Regions from separate parts of the Micromonospora sp. NPDC048930 genome, predicted to be linked through region 2. Evidence: riboswitches for the same ligand, from Rfam matches in the RefSeq annotation. Region 2 holds a riboswitch; the other holds the start of a gene.
What was found. A riboswitch is a leader RNA that binds a small molecule or an ion and turns the genes downstream of it on or off. The one in region 2 is predicted to bind thiamine pyrophosphate.
Positions count from the first base shown of each region.

Region 1: it holds a riboswitch for thiamine pyrophosphate, as region 2 does, so the genes downstream of both, ACGFI9_RS32875 (ECF transporter S component) here and thiE (thiamine phosphate synthase) in region 2, are expected to answer to the same signal.

Region 1 covers NZ_JBICUB010000020.1:9,237-23,660, forward strand. Annotated here, with positions in the region: gene ACGFI9_RS32850 (acyl-CoA dehydrogenase family protein) at 1-1,185, opposite strand, end outside; gene ACGFI9_RS32855 (DUF6328 family protein) at 1,307-1,810, opposite strand; gene ACGFI9_RS32860 (sugar isomerase domain-containing protein) at 1,906-2,655, opposite strand; gene ACGFI9_RS32865 (aminoglycoside N(3)-acetyltransferase) at 2,652-3,464, opposite strand; gene ACGFI9_RS32870 (alpha/beta fold hydrolase) at 3,461-4,285, opposite strand; TPP riboswitch at 4,374-4,480, shown strand; gene ACGFI9_RS32875 (ECF transporter S component) at 4,554-5,132, shown strand; gene ACGFI9_RS32880 (ABC transporter ATP-binding protein) at 5,240-6,667, shown strand; gene ACGFI9_RS32885 (energy-coupling factor transporter transmembrane component T family protein) at 6,664-7,464, shown strand; gene ACGFI9_RS32890 (hypothetical protein) at 7,793-8,038, opposite strand; gene ACGFI9_RS32895 (MTH1187 family thiamine-binding protein) at 8,284-8,616, shown strand; gene gndA (NADP-dependent phosphogluconate dehydrogenase) at 8,711-10,153, shown strand; gene ACGFI9_RS32905 (pirin family protein) at 10,157-10,924, opposite strand; gene ACGFI9_RS32910 (thioredoxin reductase) at 10,921-11,145, opposite strand; gene ACGFI9_RS32915 (hypothetical protein) at 11,286-11,471, opposite strand; gene ACGFI9_RS32920 (isoprenyl transferase) at 11,540-12,316, opposite strand; gene recO (DNA repair protein RecO) at 12,370-13,218, opposite strand; gene ACGFI9_RS32930 (DUF4097 domain-containing protein) at 13,321-14,100, shown strand; gene ACGFI9_RS32935 (acyltransferase) at 14,087-14,424, opposite strand, start outside.
Region 2 covers NZ_JBICUB010000012.1:142,718-157,141, forward strand. Annotated here, with positions in the region: gene ACGFI9_RS27480 (hypothetical protein) at 1-1,392, shown strand, start outside; gene thiC (phosphomethylpyrimidine synthase ThiC) at 1,441-3,033, opposite strand; gene thiD (bifunctional hydroxymethylpyrimidine kinase/phosphomethylpyrimidine kinase) at 3,051-3,839, opposite strand; gene ACGFI9_RS27495 (thiamine phosphate synthase) at 3,836-4,690, opposite strand; gene ACGFI9_RS27500 (thiazole synthase) at 4,750-5,529, opposite strand; gene thiS (sulfur carrier protein ThiS) at 5,526-5,726, opposite strand; gene thiO (glycine oxidase ThiO) at 5,717-6,856, opposite strand; gene thiE (thiamine phosphate synthase) at 6,850-7,476, opposite strand; TPP riboswitch at 7,471-7,581, opposite strand; gene ACGFI9_RS27520 (endonuclease domain-containing protein) at 7,702-8,520, shown strand; gene ACGFI9_RS27525 (aldo/keto reductase) at 8,836-9,780, opposite strand; gene ACGFI9_RS27530 (ABC-F family ATP-binding cassette domain-containing protein) at 9,884-11,563, opposite strand; gene ACGFI9_RS27535 (class I SAM-dependent methyltransferase) at 11,605-12,210, opposite strand; gene ACGFI9_RS27540 (hypothetical protein) at 12,338-13,489, shown strand; gene truA (tRNA pseudouridine(38-40) synthase TruA) at 13,574-14,407, opposite strand.

The DNA of each region.
Region 1 (14,424 bases), on a different contig from region 2:
GTCGAGCATGCTCTCCATGCCGTACGTGGTGGCCGCGATGAAGGCCAGCTTCTTGGCGACCGCCTCGTGCTCGCCCACCGGCCGGCCCCACTGCACCCGGTCGGCGGCCCACTCCCGGGCCACGTTCAGCGACCACTTGCCGGCGCCGACGCACATGGCGGGCAGCGAGAGCCGCCCGGTGTTCAACGTGGTCAGCGCGATCTTCAGGCCCTTGCCCTCGCCGCCGATCACGTTCTCCTTCGGCACGAAGACGTCGTGGAAGCGGGTGAGGCTGTTCTCCAGGCCGCGCAGGCCGACGAAGGCGTTGCGCCGTTCGATCGTGATGCCCTCGCTGTCGCCCTCCACCACGAAGGCGGTGATGCCACCGCGCCGCCCCGCGCCGGCCGGCACCCGGGCCATCACCACGAGCAGGGTGGCGACCGTGCCGTTGGTGGCCCAGAGCTTCACCCCGTTGAGCCGGTAGCCGGTGCCGTCCTCGGTGGGCTCGGCGGTGGTGGCGAGCCGGGCCGGGTCGGAGCCGACGTCGGGCTCGGTGAGCAGGAACGCGGAGACCTCGCCGGCGGCCAGGCGGGGCAGGAAGCGCTGCTTCTGCTCGGCGGTGCCGAACATCTTCAACGGCTGCGGCACGCCGATCGACTGGTGCGCGGAGAGCAGCGCGCCGATGGCCGGGTTGACCGAGCCGGCCCGCATCAGGGCCCGGCAGTAGTGCAGGTTGCTCAGCCCGAGGCCGCCGTACCTGCGATCGATCTTCATGCCGAACGCGCCCAGCCGGGCCAGCCCGTGGAAGACCTCGTCCGGGATGCGGGCGTCCCGCTCGATCACCGCACCGTCCACCTCGGCGTCCAGGTACGCCCCGAACGCGTCGAGGAACTCCTCGGCCCGGGCGGCGTCCGCCGGGTCGGCGTGCGGCCACGGGTTGATCAGGTCCAGGCGGAACCGGCCGAGGAAGAGTTCCTTGCCGAAGCTGGGCCGGTCCCAGGATGCCTCCCGCGCCGCCTCGGCGACCTGGCGGGCCTCCTTCTCGGAGACCTGGCCGGCCTCGGTGGGCAACGGACCCGCCCCGCCCGCCTCGTCGATCGCGGCGGCGGTGCCGGCCGGCGGGTCGGTGTCGTCGATCGGGGCGACCCGGCCCGTGGGCCCGCCGGCGTTCGCGGGGTCGGGTCGGCTGTTCTGTGTCGTGGTCACGGCTGCCTCCTGGGGACCTTGGTCCGGCTGCGTCGACGTGCTCGACGAGAACGACGCTACTCCCGGGTGTTACCCAGCGGTAGCGTCGGTTGCACGTCCGATTTGGCACGGACCGCGCAGCTCAGTCGCCGGCCAGCACCTGCGGGTCGTCGTCCTCGTCGTCGATGTCGTCGTCGCCCCAGTTGCGGCGGGCGAACGGCAGGATCAGCCAGAACACCAGGAACCAGAGCGCGGTGAGCGCGCTGAGCACGAAGGCGATCGGCCGGCTCAGCACGAAGTCGGTGATCAGCAGGACCGCGCTGACCATCGACACGAGCATGAAGGCGAGGCCGCCGGTGGCCATCCGGTGGGAGAACCGGACCAGCTCCGGCTTGCGGCCCTGCCGGAACAGCGCCCGGTGGAAGGCGACCGGCGAGATGATCATCGCGGTGGCGGCGGCGGCGGACAGCAACGCGACGATGTAGACGTCCTTCTGGAAGTGCGTGACCCGGGTGAATCCGCTGCTGAACGGCAGGGTGAGCAGGAAGGCGAAGAGGATCTGCACGCCGGTCTGCGCGACCCGCAACTCCTGGAGCAGGTCCGCGAAGTTGCGTTGCCAGCGCTGCTTCTCGGATTCCTTGGACACGCGCTACCTCCGGGGACGACGGTACTGCCGGTGGGGGCCTCCCACCGGCAGTAGCGGCTGTGCCCGGTCCGCGCCGTCACGAAACCGGCTCGCGCTCAGGCCCCCCGGCGGATCCGGCCGGCGTACCGGGCCTCCAGTTCGGCGTTGTGCTCGTCGCCGCCGGTGATGTTGGCCGACAGGTAGACCGGGGGCCGCTCCCCCGCGGCGAGCAGCCGGGCCACCACCTCCGCCACGATCTGCTGGGCCAGCAGGGCGGCCGTGATCGAGGAGACCGCCCCCACCGCGCCGCCGCCGGGCAGCGGCAGGGTGGCGTCGCCGTACGGGGCGCCGTTGTCGAGCACCACGTCGGCGAAGTCGGCCAGCTTGCGCCCGGACGGGTGGCGCGAGGTCATCCGGGCCGAGTGCGCCGCCGAGGTGATCGCGACCAGGGCGTGCCCGCGCTCCTTGACGATCGCGGCGAACTCCACCATCGCGCCGTTCAACCCGGAGTTGGAGGCGAGCACGAAGACGTCCTGCGGCCGGACCGGGGCCAGCTCGTAGAGGCGGTGCGCCACCGCCGGGTCGCGTTCCAGCTTCGGACCGAGCACGTCGGCCGGTTCCCCGCCGTACAGGACCAGGTCGCGCAGGGCGATCCGGTTGGTGGGGACCAGCCCGCCGGCCCGCCCGGCGATCTCCATCGCCAGGGCCTCGGAGTGCCCCGTGCCGAACGCGTGCACCACGCCGTCGGCGCGCAGCGACTCGGCGATCAGGTCGGCCGCCCGGCCCACGTTGTCCCGCTGTCCGGCGGCCACCCGGCCGATCGTCTCGGTCACCACCGCCAGGTACGCCTCGGCACTCACGGTCATGCTTCCTCCGTCCGTCGGTTGCGGGCCAGCCAGTCCACCGCGAAGTCGACCGCCGCCCGCTGCCTCATCAACCGGCCCGTCCCGTCCCCGACCGGCCCGAGCCGCACCGCACCGGTGGCCTCCAGGTCCGCGCCGAGCCGGGCGAAGCCGTCGTCGTCCAGCCGTACGTCCTCCCACCACACCCACTCCCGGCCGCCCTCGGCGGTCAGCACGGCGGCGCCGCAGCGCTGCCGGGGCGGCGCGGGCTGCCGATACTCGGCCAGGTGCAGCGAGGTGTTGCAGCCGTGGTCGACGCCGAGCAGCAGCACGTCGGCGTCGAGGTCGTAGAGCCGGCCCAGCGGGGAGCCCTCGCCGAGCATGTCGGCCAGCGCGTGGCCGGCGACGATCCGGTCGGCGGCCGGCCCGAGCGCGGCGAAGGAGACCTGCGGGTGGTGGCTGCGCCGGGCGCCCGGCCAGGTGCGGACCAGCTCCGCCAGGGCGCCCATGAACCGGCTCGGGGTGACCGCCGGGTCGAAGCCGGGCAGCTCGGCCCGGATCACCGGCCACCACTGCGTCGGCACCGGCGGGTTGGTCCAGTCCGCCGGGTCGCTGTTGTCCGGGGTGTGGGTGGGCACCACGACCGTGCCTTCGGGGCCGAGCACGTCCCGCAGGGCGAGCAGCACCGCCTCCGGGCCGCCGCACAGGAAGCCGAGCCCCCGCAGGCCCGCGTGCACCAGGACGGTCCCGCCGGGGCGTACGCCGAGGTCGCGGAGCTGGGCGGCGAGCGACGCGCGGGTGTGCGGCCGGGCCGGCGCGGCGGTGGCGATCATCGGCCGACGCGGTCCAGGATCGCCTCGGCGAGCGGCGCGGGCGCCTCGTCGGGGATCCAGTGGGTGACGCCGGTGAGCGTGACGAAGCGGAAGTCGCCGGTCACGTGCGCGGCGCACGCCTCGGCGGCGGTCCGGCCGATCGCGACGTCCCGGTCGCTCCAGACGAAGGTGGTCGGCACGGTCACCGGCCCGACGGCCTTCATGTCCGCCCCGGTCATGGCCCGGTACCAGTTCAGGGCGGCGGTGAGCGCGCCGGGCTCGCGCATCGGGTCGGCGTACCGGGCCACCCGGGCGGTGTCGCCGACCCCGCCGAGCATCCGGCGCAGCGTCGCCGCGCGGAACGCCAGCAGCACCTTCTCCGCCTTGCCCGGCTTGCGGAACAGCGCGATGTAGGAGGAGCGGGCCTTCTGCTGCGGGTCGGTGGCGAGCGCGTGCCCCATGGCCGCCGGGTGCGGCACCGACACCGCGGTCAGGGTGCGGACCCGCTGCGGGTGCAGCGCCGCCAGACCCCAGGCCACGATCGCGCCCCAGTCGTGCCCGACCAGGTGTGCGGCCTTCACCCCCAGCGCGTCGAGCACGCCGGCGGCGTCCGCCACCAGCTCCGGGATCCGGTACGCCTCGACCGCCGCCGGCCGCGCGCCCGGCGAGTAGCCGCGCTGGTCCAGCGCGTACGTGCGCAGGCCGGCGGCGTGCAGCGCGGGCACCACCTCGTCCCACTCGCCACCGTGCTGCGGGAAGCCGTGCAGCAGCAGGACGGGTTCGCCGTCCTCCGGACCGCCGGTGCGTACCTCGAACGTGAGACCTCGCGCGTCGATCCGCATGATCGGCAGCCTACCCAGCCGGACCGGCCGCCGATCGCCCCGCTGGGCCGGGCACCGGGGTCGGTGCTAGCGTCTGCCGAGACAACTTCACATCCGACAGGGGAGCGCACAGCGCTGAGAGTGCGGGCCGGTGCCCGCAGACCCTCGAACCTGATCTGGGTAATGCCAGCGCAGGGAGTTCGGTCGACCTCCAGCCGCGCCGCCGTCCGGTGATTCCGGGCGCGGCGTGCGTCTTCTCCTGGTTCGTTCTTCTGGACTGGGAGCAATCATGGACAACCACAACCGGTGGCGCACCATCGACATCGTCGTCGCCTCGGTGCTCGGGGTGGCGTTCGGCGTCATCTTCTGGGCCTGGGGCCTGCTGTGGAACGGGCCGGCGGACGCCATCCCGCTGCCCGGCCGAGCCGTCCTGTACGGCGTCTGGCTGGTGCCGGCCGTGCTGGGCGCGCTGGTCGTCCGGAAGCCGGGCGCCGCGTTCTACACGCTCACCCTCGCCGCGCTGGTCTCCGTCGCGCTGGGCACCAGCTGGGGCTGGACCATCGTGGTGCAGGGTCCGCTGGAGGCGGCGGCCGGCGAGCTGGCCTTCGCGCTCTTCGCCTACCGGAACTTCCGGCTGCCGGTGGCGCTGCTGGCCGCGGCGCTGGCCGGGCTCGCCGCGTCGATCTACGACGTCTTCGTCTGGTACCCAGGCACCGCGTGGGGCAGTTTCCGCCTCCCCTACATCCTGCTCACCGCCGCGAGCTCGCTGGTGGTGGCCGGCCTGGGCAGCGTGGCCCTGACCCGCGCCCTGGCCAACACCGGCGTCCTCGACCGCTTCCCCGCCGGTCGCGAGCGCGCCGCCGTCTGACCGCCCACCTGCCCGCCACCTTGACCAAGGGGTTTGCGTCGGCCGAGGCGGGTTTCCCGACGCAAACTCCTTGATCAACAAAGCCGGGGCCGGAGGGAGGTGGAGTGGTGAGTGCGGTGAGCCTGCGCGGGTTCGGGTGGCGGCACGCCGGGCGTCGGCAGTGGGCCGTCCGCGGGGTGGACCTGCGGGTCGAGGCCGGGGAGCGGGTGCTGCTGCTCGGGCCGTCGGGCGCCGGCAAGAGCACCCTGCTGGCGGCGCTGGCCGGGCTGCTGCCCGAGGACTCCGGCGAGCAGGAGGGCACCGTCGAGATCGACGGGCTCGACCCCCGCAAGGCCCGGGAACGGGTCGGCATCGTATTCCAGGACCCGGAGACCCAGCTGGTGATGGCGCGCTCCGGCGACGACGTCGCGTTCGGGCTGGAGAACCGGGGCGTACCGGCCGAGGAGATCTGGCCCCGGGTGACGGAGGCGCTGCGCCGGGTCGGTTTCCCGTACCACCGGGACCGGCCCACCGCCGCGCTCTCCGGTGGTGAGCAGCAGCGCCTCGCGCTGGCCGGGGCGCTCGCGCTGCGGCCGGGGCTGCTGCTGCTCGACGAGCCCACCGCCAACCTCGACCCGGCCGGCGCCACCCTGGTCCGGCGGGCGGTCACCGACGCCCTCGACGCCGACACCACGCTGATCCTCGTCGAGCACCGGGTCGCTGAGGCGTTGCCGCTGGTCGACCGGGTGGTGGTGCTGGAGGCCGGCGGCGGGGTGCGGGCCGACGGGCCGCCCGGGACGGTCTTCGCCGTGCACGGCGACGCGCTCGCCGCGGCCGGGGTCTGGGTGCCCGGCCGCACCGTGCCGCCCCGACACGCCACCGCACCGCCCGGCGACCCGTTGCTCACCGCCGACCGGCTCGGCCTCCCGCCCCGGCTGGCCCCCACCGACCTTCGGGTACGCGCCGGCGAGGCGCTCGCCGTCCTCGGCCCGAACGGCGCCGGCAAGTCGACCCTGGCCCTGCTCCTCGGCGGCCTGCTCCGCCCGGGCACCGGTACGGTGACCGCCACCGAGGCGCTCGCCGGGCGGGACGCCCGTACGCCCCCGCACCGGTGGCGGGCACCCGCCCTGGCCCGGCGGATCGGCTCGGTCTTCCAGGACCCGGAGCACCAGTTCGTCACCGGCACGGTCCGCGACGAGCTGGCGCTCGGGCCGCGCCGTACCGGGCAGGACGAGCCGGCGGTACGGGCCACCGTGGACGGGCTGCTCGACCGGCTCGGCCTGGCCGGACTGGCCGGGGCCAACCCGTACACCCTCTCCGGGGGCGAGGCGCGGCGGCTGAGCGTGGCGACCGCCCTGGCCACCGCGCCCCGCCTGCTGATCTGCGACGAGCCCACCTTCGGCCAGGACCGGCGTACCTGGCTGGAGCTGGTCGACCTCTTCGCCGAGCTGCGCGACGCCGGCCACGGCGTCGTCGCCGTCACCCACGACCCGGACTTCGTCGCGGCGCTGGCGGACCGGACCGTCACCCTGACCCGCCCCGGAGCCGACGCGTGATCGGGGTGGAGCCGGTCGCCGTGCCGGGCGCGCCGCTGGCCCGCCGCAACCCGGTGGCGAAGCTGGCCGCCGCGCTGGTCTTCTCGTTCATCCTGATCGCGACCCTGGACCCGGTGGCCCCGGCGATCGCCATCGCGGTCGAACTGGCGGTGCTGCCGCTGTTCGGCGTGCGCTACGGCGTGCTGGCCCGGCGGGCCTGGCCGCTGCTGGCCAGCGCCGGCGGCATCCTGGTCACCCTGGTGCTCTTCGCCGCCGACCGGTCCGGTCCGGTGCTGGTCGAGGCCGGCCCGGTCGTGGTCACCCAGGGGGTGCTGGTCACCGCCCTGGGGCTGGTGCTGCGCATGCTCGCAGTGGCGCTGCCGGGGGTCATCGTCTTCGCCACCACGGACGCCACCGACCTGGCCGACGCACTGATCCAGAACGCGAAGGCGCCGGCCCGGTTCGCCATCGGCGCGCTGGCCGCGTTCCGGCTGGTGCCGCTGCTCGAACAGGAGTGGCGGATGATCAGCATGGCCCGGCGGGCCCGGGGCGTGGACGCCGGCGGCAACCCGGTGGCCCGGCTACGGCTCTTCGTGTCGACGGCGTTCGCCCTGCTGGTCGGGGCGATCCGCCGGGGCACCCGGCTGGCGGTCGCGATGGACGCCCGGGGCTTCGACGCCGGCATCCCGCGTACGGTCGCCCGGCGGCAGCGGTTCACCCGGGCGGACGGGCTGCTGGTCGTCGGGGCGGCCGTGCTGGCCGGCGCGGCGCTGACGGTGAGCGTGGTGCTGGGCACCTTCCGCCCGCTGATCGGCTGACCCGCGCTCGGATCGGTCGCCTCGACCGGGCGCCACCGGCCTCCCCCGGGCGACCACTGGCCGCCACCGGCCGCCACCGGCCGCCACCGGCCTCCGCTGGCGGGCCAGAGCGGAGCGGCACCGCCGGGCAGTCACCGGTGCGGGTGTGTCGCGGCCCGGTGGGCGTGCCCCCGGAAGCGATATGTCTCTGCGACATGAATATGTCGCAGAGACATATCGCTCAACGGCGGATCGCCTGTCCGGCTGGCAGCCCTTGACCGACAGCCCTCGGCAGGCACGCCGGACGACGCCGGATCGAGGGGCCCTGCCGCCCCCGGCGCGGGTCCGGTCAGCTGCGCCGGAACGCGTAGAACCGGGCCTGGCCGGCGCGCTGGCTGCGCCCGGCGAGGCGGGCGCCGCGCCCGGCCGGCGGGCCGGCCTTCGGCGGCGCGGGTGGCGTGGCACCGGCCGGCGTCGGCAGCGCCACCGAGCCGGCCACCGGCGCCACGGCGAGGGTGTCGAGATCCGTCGGGGTCACGTCCGCCAGGGACGGCGACGGCTTGCGGGACTTCTTCGGACTGCGCTTGGCGGGCATACGCGAACCTCCTGGCTGTCGGGGCGCGCCGGTTCCGGCGCGGCGAGCGGGCGAGCTCCGGTGGGTCCGACCACGACAGACACCGCGAGCGACGGCGGCGGGGAGGATGCGGACGCCCGGAGCAGGACGGGTCCACGGCGTACGGCGGTGGACCGGGCTCGGCGGAAGGGCGTCAGTTACGCATGCCAGCAGGCTAACCCGCCGCCCGCCCGCCCCGCACCCGATTTACTGGCACGATCGACGACATGCTGATCGCGTTCTCGATCACCCCGCTCGGCGTGGGTGAGTCTGTGGGCGACCTGGTCGCCGACGCCGTCCGGGTGGTCCGCGAATCCGGACTGCCCAACCGGACCGACGCCATGTTCACCACCGTCGAGGGCGAGTGGGACGAGGTGATGGCGGTGGTGAAGCGCGCCGTGGACACGGTCGCGGCGCAGGCGCCCCGGGTCAGCCTGGTGCTCAAGGCCGACCTCCGCCCCGGGGTCACCGACGCGATGACCGCCAAGGTCGCCCACGTCGAGGCCCGGCTGGCCGAGGGCACGGGCCCGACCGCCACGATGCCGCCCGTCCAGGAGTGACACCACGCTCACCCGCCGTCGACGTCCCCACCCGGGCCCGCGAAGACCGCGATACGGTCGCAGGACGGGCAACCGACGAGAGGTGGCGGTACGCATGGCACAGCAGGCGACGGCACAGATCGGGGTGACCGGTCTGGCGGTGATGGGCCGCAACCTGGCCCGGAACCTGGCCCGCAACGGGTTCACCGTGGCGGTGCACAACCGTTCGCCGGAACGCACCCGCAGCCTGGTCGCCGAGCACGGCGACGAGGGCGCCTTCGTGCCGTCCGAGTCGATGGCCGACTTCGTCGCCTCGCTGGAGCGCCCCCGCGCGGTGATCGTCATGGTGAAGGCCGGCGCCCCCACCGACGCGGTGATCGACGAGCTGATCCCCCTGCTGGAGGAGGGGGACATCGTGGTCGACTGCGGCAACGCGCACTTCGCCGACACCCGCCGCCGCGAGGAGGCGTTGCGCGGGCACGGGCTGCACTTCGTCGGCACCGGGGTGTCCGGCGGCGAGGAGGGCGCGCTGCACGGCCCGAGCATCATGCCGGGCGGCTCGGCGGAGTCCTACCGGAAGCTCGGCCCGATCTTCGAGAAGATCGCCGCGCAGGTGGAGGGCACGCCGTGCTGCCGGCACATCGGCCCGGACGGCGCCGGCCACTTCGTGAAGATGGTCCACAACGGCATCGAGTACGCCGACATGCAGCTCATCGCCGAGGCGTACGACCTGCTGCGGGCCGGGCTGTCGGCGAGCCCGGCGGAGATCGCGGAGATCTTCCGGGAGTGGAACGGCGGCGAGCTGGAGTCCTTCCTCATCGAGATCACCGCGGACGTGCTCGGGCACACCGACGCGGCGACCGGCCGGCCCTTCGTCGACGTGGTGCTCGACCAGGCGGAGCAGAAGGGCACCGGCCGCTGGACCGTGCAGAGCGCGCTGGACCTGGGCATCCCGATCACCGGCATCGCCGAGGCCACCTTCGCCCGGTCGCTGTCCGGGCACGCCGACCAGCGGGCCGCCGCCCGCCGCGCCTTCCCCGACGCGGGCGAGAAGTGGCACGTCGACGACCGGGAGACCTTCGTCGAGGACGTCCGGCGCGCGCTGCTGGCCAGCAAGATCGTCGCGTACGCGCAGGGCTTCGATCACATCCGCGCCGGCAGTCGGGAGTACGACTGGGGCATCGACCTGGGCGGCACCGCCACCATCTGGCGGGGCGGCTGCATCATCCGGGCCCGCTTCCTCGACCGGATCCGGGAGGCGTACGACGCCGAGCCGGAACTGGCCACGCTGCTGGTGGCCCCGTGGTTCGCCGAGCGGGTCAACGCCGGGGTGCCGGCCTGGCGCCGGGTGGTGGCCGACGCGGCCCGGGCGGGCGTGCCGACCCCGGCCTTCTCGTCGTCGCTGGCCTACTTCGACGCGCTCCGCGCCGAGCGGCTGCCGGCCGCGCTGATCCAGGGACTGCGGGACAACTTCGGCGCGCACACCTACCACCGGGTGGACCGGGACGGCACGTTCCACACGCGGTGGGCCGGAGACCGGTCCGAAGTGGAGGCGTGAGGCTCAGGCGAGGGTGGCGTGCATCTCCCAGACCAGGATCTCCGCCGGCTCGGTGGCGGCCACCCGCTGGCCCCCGGACATCGTGATCCGGGCCGCGTCCCCCTCGTCGAGGCGGCCGGTGCCCTCCAGGGTCACCGCACCGCTGGGGACGTAGAGGTGCAGGAAGGGCGCGTCCGGCAGGTTCACCTCGTCGCCGGGGGCGAGCCGGGCGGCGTGCAGGGTGGCGTACCGGTTGCGGATCCGGATCGCGGAAGCGCCGTCGTACCGGTCCATGCCGGAGGCGACCGGGATCAGGCCGCCGCGGAGCAACTCGTCGCCGATCTCCAACTGCTCGTAGCCCGGGTCGATCCCCTCCTCGTCCGGGAGCACCCACATCTGGACGAAGTGGACGGGGGCGTCGTGCGGGGCGCCGCCCTCCAGCCGCCAGGAGTCGTTCTTCTCCGAGTGCAGGATGCCGGTGCCGGCGCTCATCCGCTGGGCCAGCCCGGGATAGATGACCCCGGCGTGGCCGGTGGAGTCCTGGTGGACGAGGGAGCCGCGCAGCACCCAGGTGACGATCTCCATGTCCTGGTGCGGGTGGGTCTCGAAGCCGGTGCCCGGGTGCACCACGTCGTCGTTGTTGACCAGCAGCAGCCCGTGGTGGATGTTGGCCGGATCGTAGTGGCGGGAGAAGGAGAACGAGTGCCGGGAGTCGAGCCAGGAGAGCCGGGTCCGGAACCGGTCCCCGGCCCGGCGGACGTCCACCTGGGGAGTGGGGGCGATCGCCGTCACCAGGCACGCTGCCCGGTCTCGGCGGGCGCCCAGGTCAGCGCCGGTTCGCCGGTGGCCCCCAGCTCGGCGATCTCGCCGGAGCGTACGGCGGGCGCGTGACCCAGCTCGGCGCAGTGCTGCTCGGCGATCTCCGCGCAGATCTCGGCGACCTGCTCGCAGATCGGGCTGCCCAGGTCCGCCGCGTTCAACGCCATGATCATCTTGTACCGGAGATCGGCCATCCTCCACCCCCGTGGCCGGCGCGTCCCGGCGGCGCGCCCTGCGCCGATCGTACGCGCGGGCGCCCCGCTCCCGGCCGGAAAACCGGATGCGGGGCGCCCGCGGAGAAGGCCCGCCACGACGCTGCGACGGGCCGTGGAGCTCAGAAGAACCGACGGCGCTTGGCCTTCTGCGGCCGGAGCATGTCGGCGCCCTTGGCGAGCAGTCGGCTCACCCCGCTCGGGCCGCGACGGGCCTCCAGCGAGTGGCTGAGCCGGCGCGCGCCGGCCGCCGCCAGCGGCACGGCGACCGCCATGACCGCCCACTGCGCGATCCGCTTCTGAATCATGTGGTTCACCTCCGCGTTCGGCTGCTGTCCCGATTGGTACCCAGCGCCGCGCGTCGGTAAGCGTGCCCTCAGGCTCCCGGGGCCACCGGGTTGGGCAGCGCGCCGCCGAACCGCCGGTCCCGCTGCGCGTACAGCTCGCAGGCGTACCAGAGGTGGCGGCGGTCGAAGTCCGGCCACAGGGTGTCGAGGAAGACCAGCTCGGCGTACGCGCTCTGCCAGAGCAGGAAGTTCGAGGTGCGCTGCTCGCCGGAGGGGCGCAGGAAGAGGTCCACCTCGGGGACCTCCGGGTGGTAGAGGTACTTCTGGATGGTCTTCTCGGTGACCTTGCCCGGGTCGAGCTTCCCGGCCGCCACGTCGCGGGCGATCGCGGCGGCGGCGTCGGCGATCTCCGCCTGCCCGCCGTAGTTGACGCAGAACTGGAGGGTCAGCGTCGAGTTGCCCCGGGACATCTCCTCGGCGGTCTGCAGCTCGGAGATCACGCTCTTCCAGAGCCGCCCGGCCCGGCCGGACCAGACCACCCGGACGCCCAGGTCGACGAGCTGGTCCCGGCGGCGACGGATGACGTCCCGGTTGAAGCCCATCAGGAAGCGGACCTCGTCCGGCGAGCGCCGCCAGTTCTCGGTGGAGAAGGCGTACGCCGACAGGTAGGGGATGCCCAGCTCGATCGCGCCCTCGATGGTGTCGAAGAGGCTGTGCTCCCCCTGCTCGTGACCCTTGGTGCGGGGCAGGCCGCGCTCCTTGGCCCAGCGGCCGTTGCCGTCCATGACCACGGCGATGTGCTTCGGCAGCGCCTCGGCCGGCAGGGCCGGTGGCCGGGCACCCGACGGGTGCGGAGTCGGTGGCACCGGCTCGCGCCGGACGGCCCTCGTCGATCGGATCACTGAAGTCTTCTCCCTGTTCACACCAGCGGCGGCGGCCCCGGCGTCGGCGGGACCACACCCGGCCCCGCGCCGCCGGGCGGCGGGACCGCGCCGGGCGCCGGGGCACCCCGGTCGACCAGCGGCAGCGAGCGTAGCGCGCGCTCCAGGTGCCACTGGAGGTGCGCCGCGACCAGGCCGCTGCACTCCCGGCGTACGCCGGTCTCGGTGGCGTCGGCGTACCCCCAGTCGCCGGTGGTCAGCGCGGACATCAGGTCGATGGTGGCCGGGGCGGGGTGGGCGGCGCCGGGCGGGCGGCAGTCCGGGCAGACGGCGCCCCCGGCCGGCACGGAGAACGCCCGGTGCTTCCCCGGGGTGCCGCAGACCGCGCAGGCGGTCAGTGCCGGCGCCCAGCCGGCGAAGGCCATCCCACGCAGCAGGTACGCGTCGAGCACCAGCGTGGTGGCGTGCTCGCCGCGGGCCAGCGACTTCAGCGCGCCGAGGGTGAGCTGGAACAGGCGCAGGGACGGCTCCCGCTCGACCGGGGTGAGCCGTTCCGCGGTCTCGGCGATCGCGCTGGCCGCCGTGTAGCGGGGGTAGTCGCCGAGGAACCGCTTGCCGTACAGGTCGATCCCCTCGACCTGGCTGATGGTGTGCAGCGAGCTGCCCTGGTTGCCCTTGGGGTCGCCGGCGAGCTGGAGGTCGACGTGCCCGAACGGCTCCAGCCGGGCGCCGAACCGGCTGGTGGTGCGGCGGACGCCCCGGGCCACCGCGCGCAGCCGGCCGTGCCGGCGGGTGAGCAGGGTGATGATCCGGTCGGACTCGCCCAGCTTCTGCACGCGCAGCACCACCGCGTCGTCGCGGTAGAGCTGTCGGCGGTACCCGGCCATCCGGTCATTCTCCCTCGGGGTGCGATCTCAGGGTCGGTTCGGGGTGGACGGGCGGACAAACCCGGATGTGCGCGCCCGGCGCGCGGCCGTAGCGTGCTGGCCATGGCTCTGCACCGGACCGTCGTCGCCACCGCGGCGGCCGCCACCCTGATCCTCCTCGCCGGGTGTGACACCCTGTCGTTCCGTCGGCTCGACTTCGACAACACCGAGGCGGTGAAGATCACCCGGATCACCGTGCAACCGGGCGGCGCCGGGGACGTCACCGTCCGCGCCACCGGCTCGGCCACCCAGGTACGCATCAAGCGGGTGGTCCGCTACCAGGGCGAGCAGCCCACCACCCGGTACGAGTTCAACGGCGACGAGCTGGTGCTGCCCACCGACTGCGGCCCCCAGTGCACCGTCTCCTACGAGGTGATCGCCCCGGAGGGCGTGGCGGTACGCGGTGAGACCGGCTCCGGGAACGTCGAACTGCACGGCGTCGGCACGGTGGACTTCACGCTCCACTCCGGCAACGTGAGCGTGACCGGTGCACGCGGCGACGTCCGCGCCACCACCAGCTCCGGCAACATCGAGGTGCTGGACGCGGCCGGCGCGGTCCGCCTGCGCGCCACCTCCGGCAACATCGACGCGCGCCGGCTCCTCGCCGGCGTGGACGCGGAGGCCGCCTCGGGCAACGTCACCGTGGAGCTGGACAAGCCGGCCTCGGCCCGGTTGCGCGCCGCCAGCGGTGACGTCGAGCTGACCGTGCCGGACGGCCGGTACCAGGTACGGGCGGGCGCCGACGCCGGCGACACCGACCTCGGCGTGCCGAACGACCCGACCGCCTCGCTGGTCCTGGACGTGACCGCCAGCAGCGGCAACGTCACCCTCACCCGCCGCTGACCCGGATGCCCGTCGCCAGTTCGGTCTCCGCGCCGGCGGGGGCGGGGCTGGCCGGGGCGGCCGCCGCGCGGTCCGCCACGGTCGTCCGGGGCCGGCCGGGAAGCAGCTCCGGCCTACGCCGGGCCGCCAGGTCCTCCAGCCAACCGACGAGCAGGGTGACCACCCCGACCAGCGCGAACACCAGCACCACCCGGACGGCCAGGCCGACCGGGTCACGCGGCGTCCAGCCGACCAGGCCGACCAGTGGGGTGAGCGCCACCACGAACGGCATGTGCCACAGGTAGACGGTCAGCGCGCGCCGGTTCAGCAGGGTGACCGCCCGGC
Region 2 (14,424 bases):
CCGGCCGCACCCGTGGCGCGGCTCGCGGATCCGGTGCCCGCCGAGCGACCGCACCTCCCGGCACCGGTGACCTCGACGCCCACGGCTCCGGACCCGGCGCCGCCGGAGCTCGCCGCGCCGCGGCTGCCCGAGACGCCGGACCCGGCCCCGCCCGCGGCGGAGTCCGGGTCGCCGGACGTACCCCCGGCGGGGGAGGCGGCGACCACCGCCCCGGCGTCCGACACCACGGCCGCCACGCCCGCCGTATCCCGGCCCCGCCGGCAGCGGCCGTCCTCGTCGCGAGCCGGTGCCGCCCGGGTGACCGGCACCGGGGCGGAACCGGCGGCGCCGGCCACCGGCCCGGGCGCGGCGGAGGTGACGGGGCCGGAGGCGCCGGCGGCGGAGACCCCGGCACCGGACCGCGCCGCACCGGCCGAACCGCGCCCGGCCGGCCGGTCCAAGCGCGGACGCAAGAGCCGGACCAGCCCGGCCGCCACGGAACCGGCCGGGACGACGACGTCCACGGAGCCGGCGGACGCCCCCGGCACACCGCCGCCCGCCGAGCCGCCGGCCGAACCAACGGCCGTCCTGCCCACCGAACCGCCCGCCGAGCCGCCGGCCGTCCCGCCCGCCGAGCCGCCGGCCGAGCCGTCAGCCCTCCCGACCGCCGAGCCAACGGCCGCCCTGCCGGCGGGGCCGGAGGCGCCCGTCGGGGCGGCGCCGGACCCCACCACCGACAGCCGGCCGAGTGACCGGCGGTTCTTCTTCGACCCCGAGCCGGTGGAGGCCGGCCCCGCTGACCCGGTCGACCCACCGGCGTCGCCCCGGCCACGCTTCCCGGTCTTCGAGGACGTGCCCGGCAGCGTCCGTCCCGCCTGGCCGGTCGCACCCGCGCCGAGCCGGCCGGTCGCCCCACGCGGCACCGCCGGCACGCCCGACGGCACCGACCCGGACGGCACCACCACGAGCGAGGCCGCCGCGAGCGAGCCCGGCCCGATGGAGCCCGCGCCGCGTCCCCGCCATCGCGCCCTGCCTGACCTGGGCCGGAGCACCGGCTGGGACGCGCTCGCCGCCGGCCGGCACACCACCACCGGCACCCCGGCGGCGTCGCAGGCCAGCAACGAGGGGCGGCACGCGGCTCCCGCCGCGGCCGGGACACCGCCGACGGTCGACACCTCGCACACCGGGGCCGCCCCGAACGCGGCGGCCAGCGAGACCGACGGCGGGAAGGGGAAGCAGCGGCGGGGCCTGTTCCGGCGCAACCGGGCCAAGAGCGAGGCGCCCCCGGACGACCGCGATGCCGAGTCGCTGGCGCAGGACGAGGAGTACGTCGACTGGGTCGCCGGCCTCGCCTCGGACGACGACTCCGACGACACCCGTACGCTGCGCACCGGCCGCCACCACCGCGACTGACCCCCCGGGGCGGGCCGGCGGTGCGACCGGCCCGCCCCCGGCGGGCGCTCAGGCCAGTGGCAGGTAGACCCGGGCCCCGGCCGAGACGAACTCCTCGGACTTGTCCCTCATCCCCCGCGCCGCGTAGTCCTTCAGCTCCTGGGTGATCTTCATCGAGCAGAACTTCGGCCCGCACATCGAGCAGAAGTGTGCCGTCTTCGCCGGCTCGGCCGGCAGCGTCGCGTCGTGGTACGACCGCGCGGTCTCCGGGTCCAGCGAAAGGTTGAACTGGTCCTCCCAGCGGAACTCGAAGCGCGCCTTGGAGAGGGCGTCGTCCCAGGCCTGCGCCCCGGGGTGCCCCTTGGCCAGGTCCGCCGCGTGCGCCGCGATCTTGTACGCGATCACGCCCGCCTTGACGTCGTCCCGGTCGGGCAGCCCGAGGTGCTCCTTCGGGGTGACGTAGCAGAGCATCGCGGTGCCGAACATGCCGATCATCGCGGCCCCGATCGCCGAGGTGATGTGGTCGTACGCGGGCGCGATGTCCGTGGTCAGCGGGCCGAGCGTGTAGAAGGGCGCCTCGTGGCACCACTCCTGCTGGAGGTCCACATTCTCCTTGATCTTGTGCATCGGCACGTGACCCGGGCCCTCGATCATCACCTGGACGTCGTGCTCCCAGGCCACCTTCGTCAGCTCGCCGAGGGTCTTCAGCTCGGCGAACTGCGACGCGTCGTTGGCGTCCGCGATGGAGCCCGGCCGCAGCCCGTCGCCCAGGGAGAAGGTGACGTCGTACCTGGCGAGCAGCGCGCACAGCTCGGCGAAGTTGGTGTAGAGGAAGTTCTCCTCGTGGTGCGCCAGGCACCAGGCCGCCATGATCGAGCCACCCCGGGAGACGATCCCGGTCACCCGGTCCACCGCGAGCGGCACGTACGGCAGCAGCACCCCGGCGTGCACCGTCATGTAGTCGACGCCCTGCTCGGCCTGCTCGACGACGGTCTCCCGGAACACCTCCCAGCTCAGCTTCACCGGGTCACCGCCGACCTTCTCCAGGGCCTGGTAGATCGGCACGGTGCCGATCGGCACCGGGGAGTTGCGCACGATCGCCTCGCGCGTCTCGTGGATCCGCTTGCCGGTGGACAGGTCCATCACGGTGTCCGCGCCCCACCGGGTGGCCCAGGTCAGCTTCTCCACCTCCTCGGCGATCGAGGAGGTGACCGCCGAGGTGCCGATGTTGGCGTTCACCTTCACCAGGAACGCCTTGCCGATGATCGCGGGCTCGCACTCGGAATGGTTGACGTTGAGCGGCAGCACGGCCCGGCCGGCGGCGATCTCGTCCCGGACGAACTCCGGCGCGACGCCCTCCCGGATCGCCACGAACTCCATCTCCGGGGTGACCAGACCCGCCCGGGCGTACGCGAGCTGCGTCGGGCGCTTCCCGTCCGCGCCCGCCAGCGGCGTGCCCGCCCCCCGCACCGGGGCGACGTCCCCCCGCTCGGCGATCCACGGCCCGCGCAGCGGCGGCAGCCCGACCGCCGGGTCGGAGCCGGGGCCGGAGGTGTCGTACAGCCGGACCGGCGGGTTGTCCCCGGTCAGCTCCACCTCGGCGAACGGCACCCGGAGGTCCGGCCGTGACCCCTCCACGTAGACCTTGCGTCGTGCCTGCATGACAGCCTCCCTGATGGTCAACAGGACCAGCCGAAGTGGTCCAGCGGGCCGCGTCCCGCGCCCAGCTCCCAGTGCCGCGCGCCGGTCAGCGCGCGGGTCACGTACTCCTTGGCGGCGGCCACCGCGTCCGGCACCGGCTCGCCGGCCGCCAGCCGGACGCCGATCGCGGCCGAGAACGAACAGCCGGTGCCGTGGCTGTGCCGGGTGGCCACCCGGGGCGCCCGCAGCAGTCTGGTCGTCCCGCCGCCGACCAGCACGTCCACCGACTCGCCGGCGGCGTCCAGGTCACCGCCGGTGACCACCACGTGCGCCGGACCGGCGGCCGCGAGGGTCTCGGCCGCCGCGACCATCTCCTCGACCGTGGTCACCGGACGTCCGGTGAGGGCGGCGGCCTCCGCGCAGTTCGGCGTCGCCACCTCGGCGTACGGGAGCAGTCGCTCGACCGCCTCCACCACGCCGAGCCGGTGTCCACTGGTGGCGACCAGCACCGGGTCGACGACCAGCCGGGGCAGCCGGCCGGCCCGCGCCGCCTCGGCCACCGCGTCGGCGACAGCCGGGGTGCCGAGCATGCCGGTCTTCACCGCGCGTACCGCGAAGTCGCCGAGCACGCTGTCGAGCTGGTCGCGGACGGTCTGCGGGGGCAGCGGCAGGACGGCGTCGACGCCTCGGGTGTTCTGCGCGGTGACCGCGGTGAGCACGCTGGTGCCGTACGCGCCGAGGGCGGCGAAGACCTTGAGGTCGGCCTGGATGCCGGCTCCTCCGCCGGAGTCGCTGCCGGCGATGGTGAGTACGGTTTTCGGCGTCACTGTTCCCCGTCTCTGGTTGCGGTTGGGGGCTGCGGCCGACCGTGCCCACTCCGGGCGGTCAGGCTTGATCCCTCCGTGGGCACGGTCGGCCGCAGCCCTGACGTGGAGACCGCCGCGCGAAGGCTGGGCTTTGGCGCCACCGGGGTGACCGCCGTTGGGACGGCTTGCGCCGGGGTCGGTGCTGGTCGGGCCGCCCCGTGACCGGGCCGACCAACCGTCTCGTGAGCCGCGGCGGTGAGCGTGGCGGCCACCTCGGTGGGGTCTTCGGCTCGCATGAGTGCGCCGAGCACGGCCACTCCGGCGGCGCCTGCCTCGACGCACGCCCTGACCTGGTCAGGCGTCTCGACTCCGCCGAGGGCCAGGACCGGGACGGGGCTGACTCCGATCAGCTCGGCGAGGCCGGCCGCTCCGAGGGTTGGGCCGTAGCCGGGTTTGGTCCTGGTTGCGTGGACCGGGGAGAGGGTGGCGTAGTCCTCTGTGGTGAGTCGGGCGAGTTCCGCCCGGTCGTGGCAGGAGCGGCCGGCCAGGCCGAGGCGCGGCGGCGGGTAGGGACCGGCGGCGGGCAGGTGCACGGCGGCCCCGTCGAGCGGGTCCGGGCCGGCGACGATCAGGGTGCCGCCCACCTCGGCGAGTACCGCGCGCAGCTCGACGGCGAGGGCGAGGCGCGCGGCGCGCGGCAGGTCCTTCTCCCGCAGCACCACCCAGCGCACTCCCCCGGCCACCGCCGCCGCGATCACCGCCACCAGTGGCCTGCGCGCCACCCACCGATCCGTCAGCAGCACCACCCCCGACGGGAGGGCTCGCGCCCGCGCGGCGCTCGACGAGATCTTGGAGGATTCGGGCCCCTCCAGGGGCCGTACGCTTCCAAGATCTCGTCCCGCCGATCGGGCGGTGACCCCGGTCGGTGCCGTCACAGGTCGGGCCGTCCGTCGTCGGGGGTGGAGGCGAGGGCGTGGAAGCGGCGGGCGATCCGGCCCGCCCGGTACGCGAGCCGCCCGGCCGCCACCGCGTGCCGCATCGCGGTGGCCATCGCCACCGGGTCGGCCGCCCGGGTGACCGCGCTGGCCAGCAGCACCGCGTCGCAGCCCAGCTCCATGGCGAGCGCCGCGTCGGAGGCGGTGCCGATGCCCGCGTCGAGGATCACCGGCACGTCGACGCTCTGCCGGATCAGCCGGATGTGGTGCGGGTTGCTCACCCCCAGGCCGGAACCGATCGGGGCGCCGGCCGGCATCACCGCCGCGCACCCCACGTCGGCCAGCCGCCGGGCCAGCACCGGATCGTCCGACGTGTACGGCAGCACGGTGAACCCGTCCGCGACCAGCTCCTCGGCCGCCCGCAGCAGCTCCACCCCGTCGGGCAGCAGGGTGCGGTCGTCCCCGATCACCTCCAGCTTCACCCAGTCCGTGCCGAACGCCTCCCGGGCCAGGTGGGCCACCTTCACCGCCTCCGACGCGGTGGAGCAGCCGGCCGTGTTCGGCAGCATCCGTACGCCGCAGCGGTCCAGCACGTCGAGCAGCCCGCCGGCGGTGCCCGGTGCGGTGTCCACCCGGCGCAGCGCCACCGTGACCAGCTCGGTCCCGGAGGCGCGGACGGCCTGCTCCAGCACGTGCAGGTTGGCCGCGCCACCGGTGCCGAGGATGAGCCGGGAGCCGAAGCCGACCCCGCCGAGTTCGAACGGCACGCCGCTCACCCGCCCTGGGCGGCGCTGAGCACCTCGACCCGGTCGCCGTCGCGCAGCACGGTCGCCGACCAGCCGCCGCGCGGCACCACCTCGCCGTTGACCGCGACCGCGAGGCCACGCTGCTGGTCGGTGACCACGCGGACCACGTCCGCGACGGTCGTCCCGCCGGGCAGGTCACGCCCCGCGCCGTTGACGATCAGTTGCACGTCTCCTCCTCGATGGCGGATGCGGTCCGGCCCCGGCCCGTGGTGACCGGCGCGCTGGTGCCGGCGAACCGGTCGGGGGTGAAGGGGGCGAGCAGCGGGTCCGGCTCGCCGGTGAGGATCAGCTCGGTGACCAGGTCGGCGGTGACCGGGGTGAGCACGATGCCGTGCCGGTGGTGTCCGGTGGCGGCGAGCACGCCGGGCCGGCCGGGCAAGGCACCGATGATCGGCACGTTGTCCGGCGTACCGGGACGCAGCCCGGCGGACGCCTCCGCCAGGTCGTACTCGGCCAGCTCGGGGACCAGGTCCACGGCGGCGCGGAGCAACCGGAGCACCCCGCCGGCGGTGACCTCCGTGTCGGCGCGCTCCTCGACCGTCGCCCCGACCACCACCTCGCCGCTGTCCCGGGGCACCAGATAGACCGACTCGCCGTCGGCGTACCCCCGGATCACGTGCCGGAAGTCCGGCGCGCCGCGACCGGGCGCGCGGAGCCGGAGCACCTGGCCCTTCACCGGGCGGACCGGGAGCCCGGTGAGCGCCGCCGCGCCGCAGCCGGCCGCGACCACGGTGACCCCGGCGTCCACCTCGGACAGGGCGCCGACCGGGCCCGGCCGCCACACCGCGCCGGCCCGCTCGGCCGCGATCCGCAGCGCGGCGACCAGCCGGCGCGGGTCGACCTGGTGGTCGCCGGGGGCGACCGCGCCGCCGCGCACGCGCGGGGCCAGCGCCGGTTCGCGGTCCCGCAGCTCCGAGGGGCGCAGCGGCGTGATCGGCAGCCCCAACCCCTGCTGGTACGTCCAGAGCCGGCGCGCCTCGGCCAGGTCGTCGGCGGTCAGCCCGACCACCAGGGTGCCGTCGGTGCGGTACCCGATCCCGGTGCCGGCGGCCTCGACCAGCTCGGCGGCGAACCCGGGCCAGCGGACGGCGGACTCGGCGAGCAGCCCGGTCAGCTCGTGCTCCCCGAAGTACGCCTCGGCGACCGGCGAGAGCATGCCCGCGGCGACGTGCGAGGCACCCGAGCCGGGGGCCGGATCGTGCACCGTGATGCGCAGTCCCCGGGATGCGCACCGCCACGCGATCGCCAGCCCGACCGGTCCCGCCCCCACGATGGCGACGTCCGGTCGGGTCAGCATGCCAGGGCCTCGATCAGTTCGGCAGTCGTGCGTGCGGGATCGGGGCTGGCGGAGATCGCCCCGACCACCGCCACCCCGTACGCCCCGGCGGCGCGCAGCGCCGGCACGGAGGCGGCGGTCACCCCACCGATCGCGATGACCGGCACGTCCACGGCGCCGGCGACCGCGCGTACGCCCGCGGGGCCGATCGGGTCGGGCAGCCCCGTCTTGGTGGTGGTGGCGTGGCAGGGGCCGACGCCCAGGTAGGTCGCTCCGGCGGCGACCGCCTCGGCGGCGGTCACCGGTTCCCGGGCGGTCGCGCCGAGCACGGCGCCGGCGCCGAGCACCCGGCGGGCCGCCGCCACCGGCAGGTCGTCGGCCCCGACGTGGCCGCCCGCGGCGGACACCGCCAGCGCCACGTGCAACCGGTCGTTGACCAGGCACATCGCCCCGTACGGCCGGCACAGCGCGACCACCCGGCGGGCCAGCTCGTACGCCTCCCGATCGGTGGCCTCGTCCGCCACCCGGACCTGGACGACCAGCTCGGCGCGGGCCACCGGCAGGGCGGCCCGCAGCACGGCGAGCGCGTCCCGCCCCGGCCGGGTGTCGGTGATCAGATGCAGTCGTCCCAGGGACGGCACGGCAACACTCCTCCCTGCGCCGGCATTACCCGGATCAGGTTCGACGGTCGGGGGCTTCCAGCCCCCCTCTCAGCCCGGTACGCACCGGGCTCCCGTGGGTCACTTGCGGCCTACCGTACGACGTTCCCCCGGATCCGCCAAGGGTGGGTGACACTTTTCCCACCCACCGCCCCGCATGGACGGCGGGGACAGCGCGTGACCGTCCACTCACGACATGCTGTCCGAATGCCCTCGACCGCCCGGATTCCGCGTCATCTGACGTGCCTGCCGTTCCGCGGCAGCGCCGCCGTCGCCGGCGGTCACCTGAGCTGGACGGTGCTGCGCGGCCCGGCCTGGCGACGCCTGCTGCCGGACGTGTACGTGCACCGCGACGGATACTGCCCGGACGACCACCGGATGTGGTGCGACGCGGTCGGGCTGCGGCTGCCGCTCGGCGCGGCCATTGCCGGGCTGAGCGCCGCGTACCTGTGGGGTGCCGACCTGCTCGACCGCGATGCTCCGGTCGCCGTCGTGCTGCCCCGGGCCGCTCGGATGCGCCCCCATTCCCGGGTGCACGTCACCCGCTCGGCCCTCCCGGACGCCGACCGTGCGCTGCTGCACCGGCGGGTCGTCAAGCTCCCCGCGCTGCGCGCCTACGCCGACGAACGCGGCGGCTGGCCGGGCATCTCGTTGCTGCGAGAGGTGCTGGCGCTGGCGGAGCCGCTGGGCGAGTCGCCGATGGAGACCCGGCTGAGGCTGCTCCTGCTCGACGCCGGATTGGGCCCACTGAACGCCCAGCACGACGTGCTCGACGCCCGGGGCCGCTTCGTCGGCCGAGTGGACCTCGCCTGGCCGGCGCTGCGCGTCGCGGTCGAGTACGACGGCGACCACCACCGGGAACGCGCCCACTTCCGCCAGGACGTCGCCCGCCTCAACGCCCTCCGCGCGGCCGGCTGGCTCGTCCTCCGCTTCACCGCCGACGACGTCCTCCGCCACCCCCGCGCCACCATCAGCCTGGTCGCCCGAGCCCTCCGCGAACGCGGCACCACCCCCGTCCCCCGCTGACCCGGCGGGACCTCTCTCGCTCTGTGGAACGCCATGGGTGTGTCAGCGACCGGGAGACACCCATGGTGTTCCACCGACGGGGCTCGGCACCCACGCAGCGGCGAGTGCCTCGTCCCGCGGGGCCGCGCCCGGCCCGACGTGGGCGCGGGGCGGCAGCAGCACCCGAGGGTGCCCGCCGGCACCAGCAGGCGGCGCGGCGCCTGCCGGCCCGGCCAAAAGCGGTGAGGTACCCGCAGGCGGCGTGTGCCGGCAAGCGACGGCTGGACAGCAGGCTGCCCCGGTGCCGAACACGGCACCGGGGCAGGGGAAGGCCGGTCAGAGGATCGCGTCGAGCGCGTCCAGGTCCTCGTCGGTGGGCTGCCAGGCGCCCGCCTCGGCGTTGGCACGCACCTGCTCCGGGGTGGTGGCGCCGGCGATCACCGAGGTCACCGCCGGGCGGGCGGCCAGCCCGCCGATGGCCACCTGGAGCATGGTGAGGCCACGCTCGGCCGCGTACGCCTCGATCGCCTCGATGGTGTCCCAGTCGGCCGCGGCCAGCCGCGCGGCGTACCGGCCGCCGCCGGAGAGCCGGCTGCCGGCCGGCGGCGCCTCGTTCCGCTTGTACTTGCCGGTGAGCAGGCCGTTGGCCAGCGGGAAGAACGGCAGCATGCCCAGGCCGAACCGCTCGCAGGCCGGGATGACCTCCGCCTCGACGCTTCGCTCCAGCAGCGAGTAGTGGTTCTGCGCGGAGATGAACCGGGTGCGGCCCTGGGAGGACGCGGTCCAGTCGGCGTCGGCGATCTGCCAGCCGGCGAAGTTCGAGTTGCCGAGGTAGCGGACCTTGCCGTCGCGGACCAGGTCGTCCAGGGCGGCGAGGGTCTCGTCGATCGGGGTGCCCGGGTCGGGCTCGTGCATCTGGTACAGGTCGATGTGGTCGGTGCCGAGCCGGCGCAGCGACGCCTCGACGGCCCGGGCGATGTACCGGCGGGCGCCGCGGGCGCCGTGGTCCGGCCCGTTCAGGCCGTGCATGTCCATGCCGAACTTGGTGGCCACCACCACGTCGTCCCGGCGGCCCTTGAGGGCCTGGCCGAGCAGTTCCTCGGAGGCGCCCTGCGGCTCGCCGTAGATGTCCGCGGTGTCGAAGAAGTTGATCCCGGCGTCGAGCGCGGCGTCGACCACCGTGCGCGTGCCGTCGAGGTCGAGCTTGCGGCCGAAGTTGTTGCAGCCGATGCCGACCACGGACACCACGAGTCCGGAGTCGCCCAGCCGGCGGTAGTTCATCTCAGTCACGAGATCACCCTATGCCGCCCGCCGCCGGGCCAGCGGCCGAGTCGCCGCTCAGCCAGCACGGCGGCGGCCGGCCGCCGGCCCGGCTCGCCGTCGATCAACCGACGTCCCAGACGGGCTCGGGGGTCTCCACCACCTCGCCGCCCCCGCGGAACAGCACGAACCGGTCGAAGGAGCGGGTGAACCAGCGGTCGTGGGTCACCGCGATCACCGTCCCCTCGAACGCGTTCAGGCCCGCCTCGAGCGCCTCGGCGGAGGCCAGGTCGAGGTTGTCGGTGGGCTCGTCGAGCAGCAGCAGGGTCGCCCCGGAGAGTTCCAGCAGCAGCACCAGGAACCGCGCCTGCTGGCCGCCGGAGAGCGTGCCGAAGCGCTGGTCGCCCTGCCCGGCCAGCTCGTAGCGGGACAGCGCCGCCATCGCCGCGTGCCGGTCCATCCCGGCCCGGTGCTCGTCGCCCCGCCACAGGATGTCGACCAGGGTCTTCTCCATCAGCTCCGGCCGGTCGTGGGTCTGCGAGAAGTGCCCGGGCCGGACCCGCGCGCCGAGGCGGACCACCCCGTCGTGTGCGACGGGCGCGAGCGCCGCCGCCCCGTCCACCGGGGTGTTGGCCGGGTCCGGGTCGCTGCCGCCCCGGGCCAGCAGGCGCAGGAAGTGCGACTTCCCGGTGCCGTTGGCGCCCAGCACGGCGACCCGGTCGCCGTACCAGAGCTCCAGGTCGAACGGGTAGGTCAGGCCGTCGAGTTCGAGCTGTTCGGCGATCACCGCGCGCTTGCCGGTCCGCCCGCCGGTCAGCCGCATCCGGATGTCCTGGTCCTTCGGGGGTACGGGCGGCGGCCCGGCCTCCTCGAACTTGCGCAACCGGGTCTGCGCGGCCTGGTATCGCGAGGCCATCCCGTCGTTGTACGCGGCCTTCTGCTTGTACATCAGCATCAGCTCGCGCAGCTTCTGGTGTTCCTCGTCCCAGCGCTTGCGCAGCTCGTCGAGGCGGGCGTGCCGGGCCACCCGCGCCTCGTGCCAGCTGGCGAAGCTGCCCGGATGCACCCAGGCGCTGCCGCCCTCCACGGCGACCACCCGGTCGGCGGTCTGCGCCAGCAGTTCCCGGTCGTGCGAGACGTAGAGCACCGACTTGCCGGACTCCCGTAGCCGGGCCTCCAGCCAGCGTTTGCCGGGTACGTCGAGGAAGTTGTCCGGCTCGTCGAGGAGCAGCACCTCGTCGGGGCCGCGCAGCAGCAGTTCCAGGGCGAAGCGCTTCTGCTGGCCGCCGGAGAGGGTCCGCACCGGACGTTCCCGGGCGGCGTCCCAGGGCAGGTCGAGGACGATGGTGGCGACGGTGTCGAAGAGCACCTCGGCGTCGTACCCGCCGACCTCGCCCCAGGCCGCCAGGGCGTCCGCGTACGCGAGCTGGGCCTTGCCGGCGGCGGTGCTGTACTTGCCGCGGACCTCGGCCGCCCGCATGGCCGCCTCGGTCTCGACCAGCCGGCGGCCGGCGTCGCGCAGCGCCGGCGGGGCCAGCGCGAGCGCCAGGTCGGCGAGCGTGGAGTCGTCTCCGATCATGCCGATGAACTGGCGCATCACGCCGAGCCCGCCGGAGCGGGCGATCGCGCCCGTCTTCACCGGCAGGTCACCGGCGACCATCCGGAGCAGCGTGGTCTTGCCGGCGCCGTTGGGGCCGACCAGGGCAACCTTGGCGCCCTCACCGACCCGGAACGACACCTCGGCGAAGAGTTCCCGGCCGTCCGGGAGGATGTGCCCGACCCCTGCCACGTCCACGTATCCCACGCGGGCATCCTGCCCGAGGGGCCGGGACGGGCGACACTCGATTATCGGGTGACCCGCAGCACCCGGAAGCCCTTCTGGCTGGCGTGCCGTTCGACCTGCCAGCCCTGCTCGACGAGCCAGCGGTGCAGCGAGTCGCCGCCGAGGTGCCGGGCGACGACCAGCCAGGCGAGCCCGTCCGGGGCGAGCCGGGGCAGCCAGCGCCGCAGCAGGTTGTGCAGCTCCGCCTTGCCGATGTGGATCGGCGGGTTGGACCAGATCTGGGCGAAGGAGATGTCGGCCGGTACGTCGTCCGGCGCGACGACCCGGACCCGGTCGGCGGCGCCGACCCGGGCGGCGTTGGCGGCGGTGAGGTCCCGGGCACGCTGGTTGACGTCCACCGCCCACACCGTGGCGGACGGCGCGGTGGTGGCCAGTACGCAGGTGATCGGGCCGAAGCCGCAGCCGATGTCGAGCAGCGCGCCGGCGACGTCGGCGGCCGGCAGGTCGGCCTTGCGGAACAGCACCGCGGTCCCGGGGTCGAGCCGGTCGGCCGAGAAGACCCCGCTGGCCGAGGCGAGCGTGTAGTCGCGCCCGGCGACGGAGAACCCCACCTCCCGCGGGCGGGCGGCGGTCGTGGGTTCAGCGGTGAAGTAGTGGTCGCCGGTCACGTCGGGCATTGTCGCACCGCCCGGGCCGGCCTCCGGAGACGGTGCGGCGGGGACCTCATCACGCCACTCCGCCAGATTTTCCCGATATTACCCTCGAAAGGGACAATAGGCCCTTAGTGTGGCTCACATGGTGTATCGGTACGAGTCCGATGAGGACGCCTTCCTGGAGTACCCGAGGTCCGGGTCGGACCCGTCCGCGCCCGGTGCCACGCCACCTCCACCGGCGGGCCCCTCGCCGTCCCGCTTCCCCACCCCGTCGCTGCCCCCGCCGGTCCGGCCCAGCCGGCCGGCCGTCGACGTCGCCCACCCGCCGGCCCCGGCACCCATGCCGCCACCGTCACCGGCACCGGCGCCGCCGGCCCACCCGGCGGCCGAGCCGGCCGCTCCCCGGGCCACCGTCCCGGTGGTGCAGCCGACCGCCCACCCCGAGCCGCCACAGGGCGTGGCCGCCCGGACCGACGAGCCGCCGGAGCCGCCCCGCGCCCGAGGGGACGGACGCCGGCGCGGCGGCCGGGCCTGGCAGGCGCTCATCGGCGGGGCCGCCGTGCTGGTCCTGCTCGCCCTCTGCGGGTTGGCCGTCGCCGCCCTGCTCCAGGAGCGGAACGGCACCCCGCAGGCCGGCACGCCCACCGGACAGCCCGTGGTGGAGCAGTCCGCCGCCGGCGACGGGACGGACCTGGACTCCCGGGACACCGACCAGCTGGCGCTCACCGCCAAGGAGGTCTTCCCGGGCAAGCAGCTGGTGGTCAGCGACGGCCAGCCGGCGTACGAGGTGCTGCGGACGAACTCCAGCGGCAGCTGCGCGGTCGCGGCCACCGGCGAGATCGCCGACCTGCTGGTCCGCCTCGGCTGCAACCAGGTGGTCCGGGCAACCCTCCGCTCCCCCGACGGGCAGCACCTGGTCACGGCCGGGCTGTTCAACCTGACGGACGTGGCCAGCGCCCAGCGCGCCCGGGACCGGATCCGGCAGATGCTCGACGAACGGCAGGGCCGGTTCCGGGGCATGGCGGCCGGCGACGACACCCAGGCCGTGGCGACCGCCGCCGCCCGGGTCGGCTGGCAGGTACGCGGCCACTACATCGCGTACTGCCTGGTCACCCGGGCCGACGGGCAGCGGATCAGCGCCACCGACGGCACGGCCCGGGAGATCCTGTACGACCTGATCGAGGTCTACCTGAACCGTGGCGTGCTGGAGCGACGGGCGAACGGCGGGGTGGCCACCCAGCCCACCGAGTCCGCCACGGACGGGGTCACCGGCCAGGACGGCACCGGCAACTGACCCGAGCACCGACGGCCCGTCGTCCCGACCCGGGACGGCGGGCCGTGCCATGCCGGTTGACCGTCGGTCCGGCGGGGGCGGCGCTCAGCCCTCGGCGACCGGCACCCGGAGCCGGCGGGTGAGTTCGGCCCGGCGGGCGTACTCGGCCGGGTCGACGGGGTAGCCGACCTCGACCAGGGCCAGCCCGTGCGCCGGCGCCACGGTCACCTCGCTGGACCGCTCCCGGCGGCTGAGCAGGCTCGCGGGCCACTCGACCGGCCGGCGGCCGTCCCCGGCGACCAGCATCGCGCCGACCAGGCTGCGCACCATGTTCTGGCAGAACGCGTCGGCCTGCACGGTGGCGACCAGGATCCCGTCCGGGTCCCGCCGCCAGTCCAGCCGGGTCACCTCGCGCAGCGTGGTGGCGTTCTCCTTGCGCCGGCAGTACGCCGCGAAGTCGTGCTCCCCCACCAGCCCGGCCGCGGCGGCGTTCAGCGCTGCTAGGTCCAGCGGCTTCGGCCAGGCGAGGGTGTCCGTACGGCGCAGCGGCTCGGCGCCCCACGGGGCGTCGGTGACCCGGTACTCGTAGCGGCGGAAGGTGGCCGAGAAGCGGGCGTCGAACTCGGCCGGCACCTCGGTCATCGCGCGTACCCGCACGTCGGGCGGGAGCAGCCGGGCCAGCCGGCGCAGCAGCTTCCCCTCGTGCTGCCGCCAGACCTCGGTCGGCAGGTCGAGGTGGCAGACCTGCCCGGTGGCGTGCACGCCGGCGTCGGTCCGGCCGGCCACGGTCAACCCGGTTGCGGTGCCCGCACCGAGCACCAGGTCCAGCGTCTCCATCAGGACGCCGGCGACGGTACGCCGGGTGGGCTGGGCGGCCCAGCCCGAGAAGTCGGTGCCGTCGTACGAGACGTCCAGCCGCAACCGGGTCCGCTCGTCCACCTCGTACCTCCCGTTCA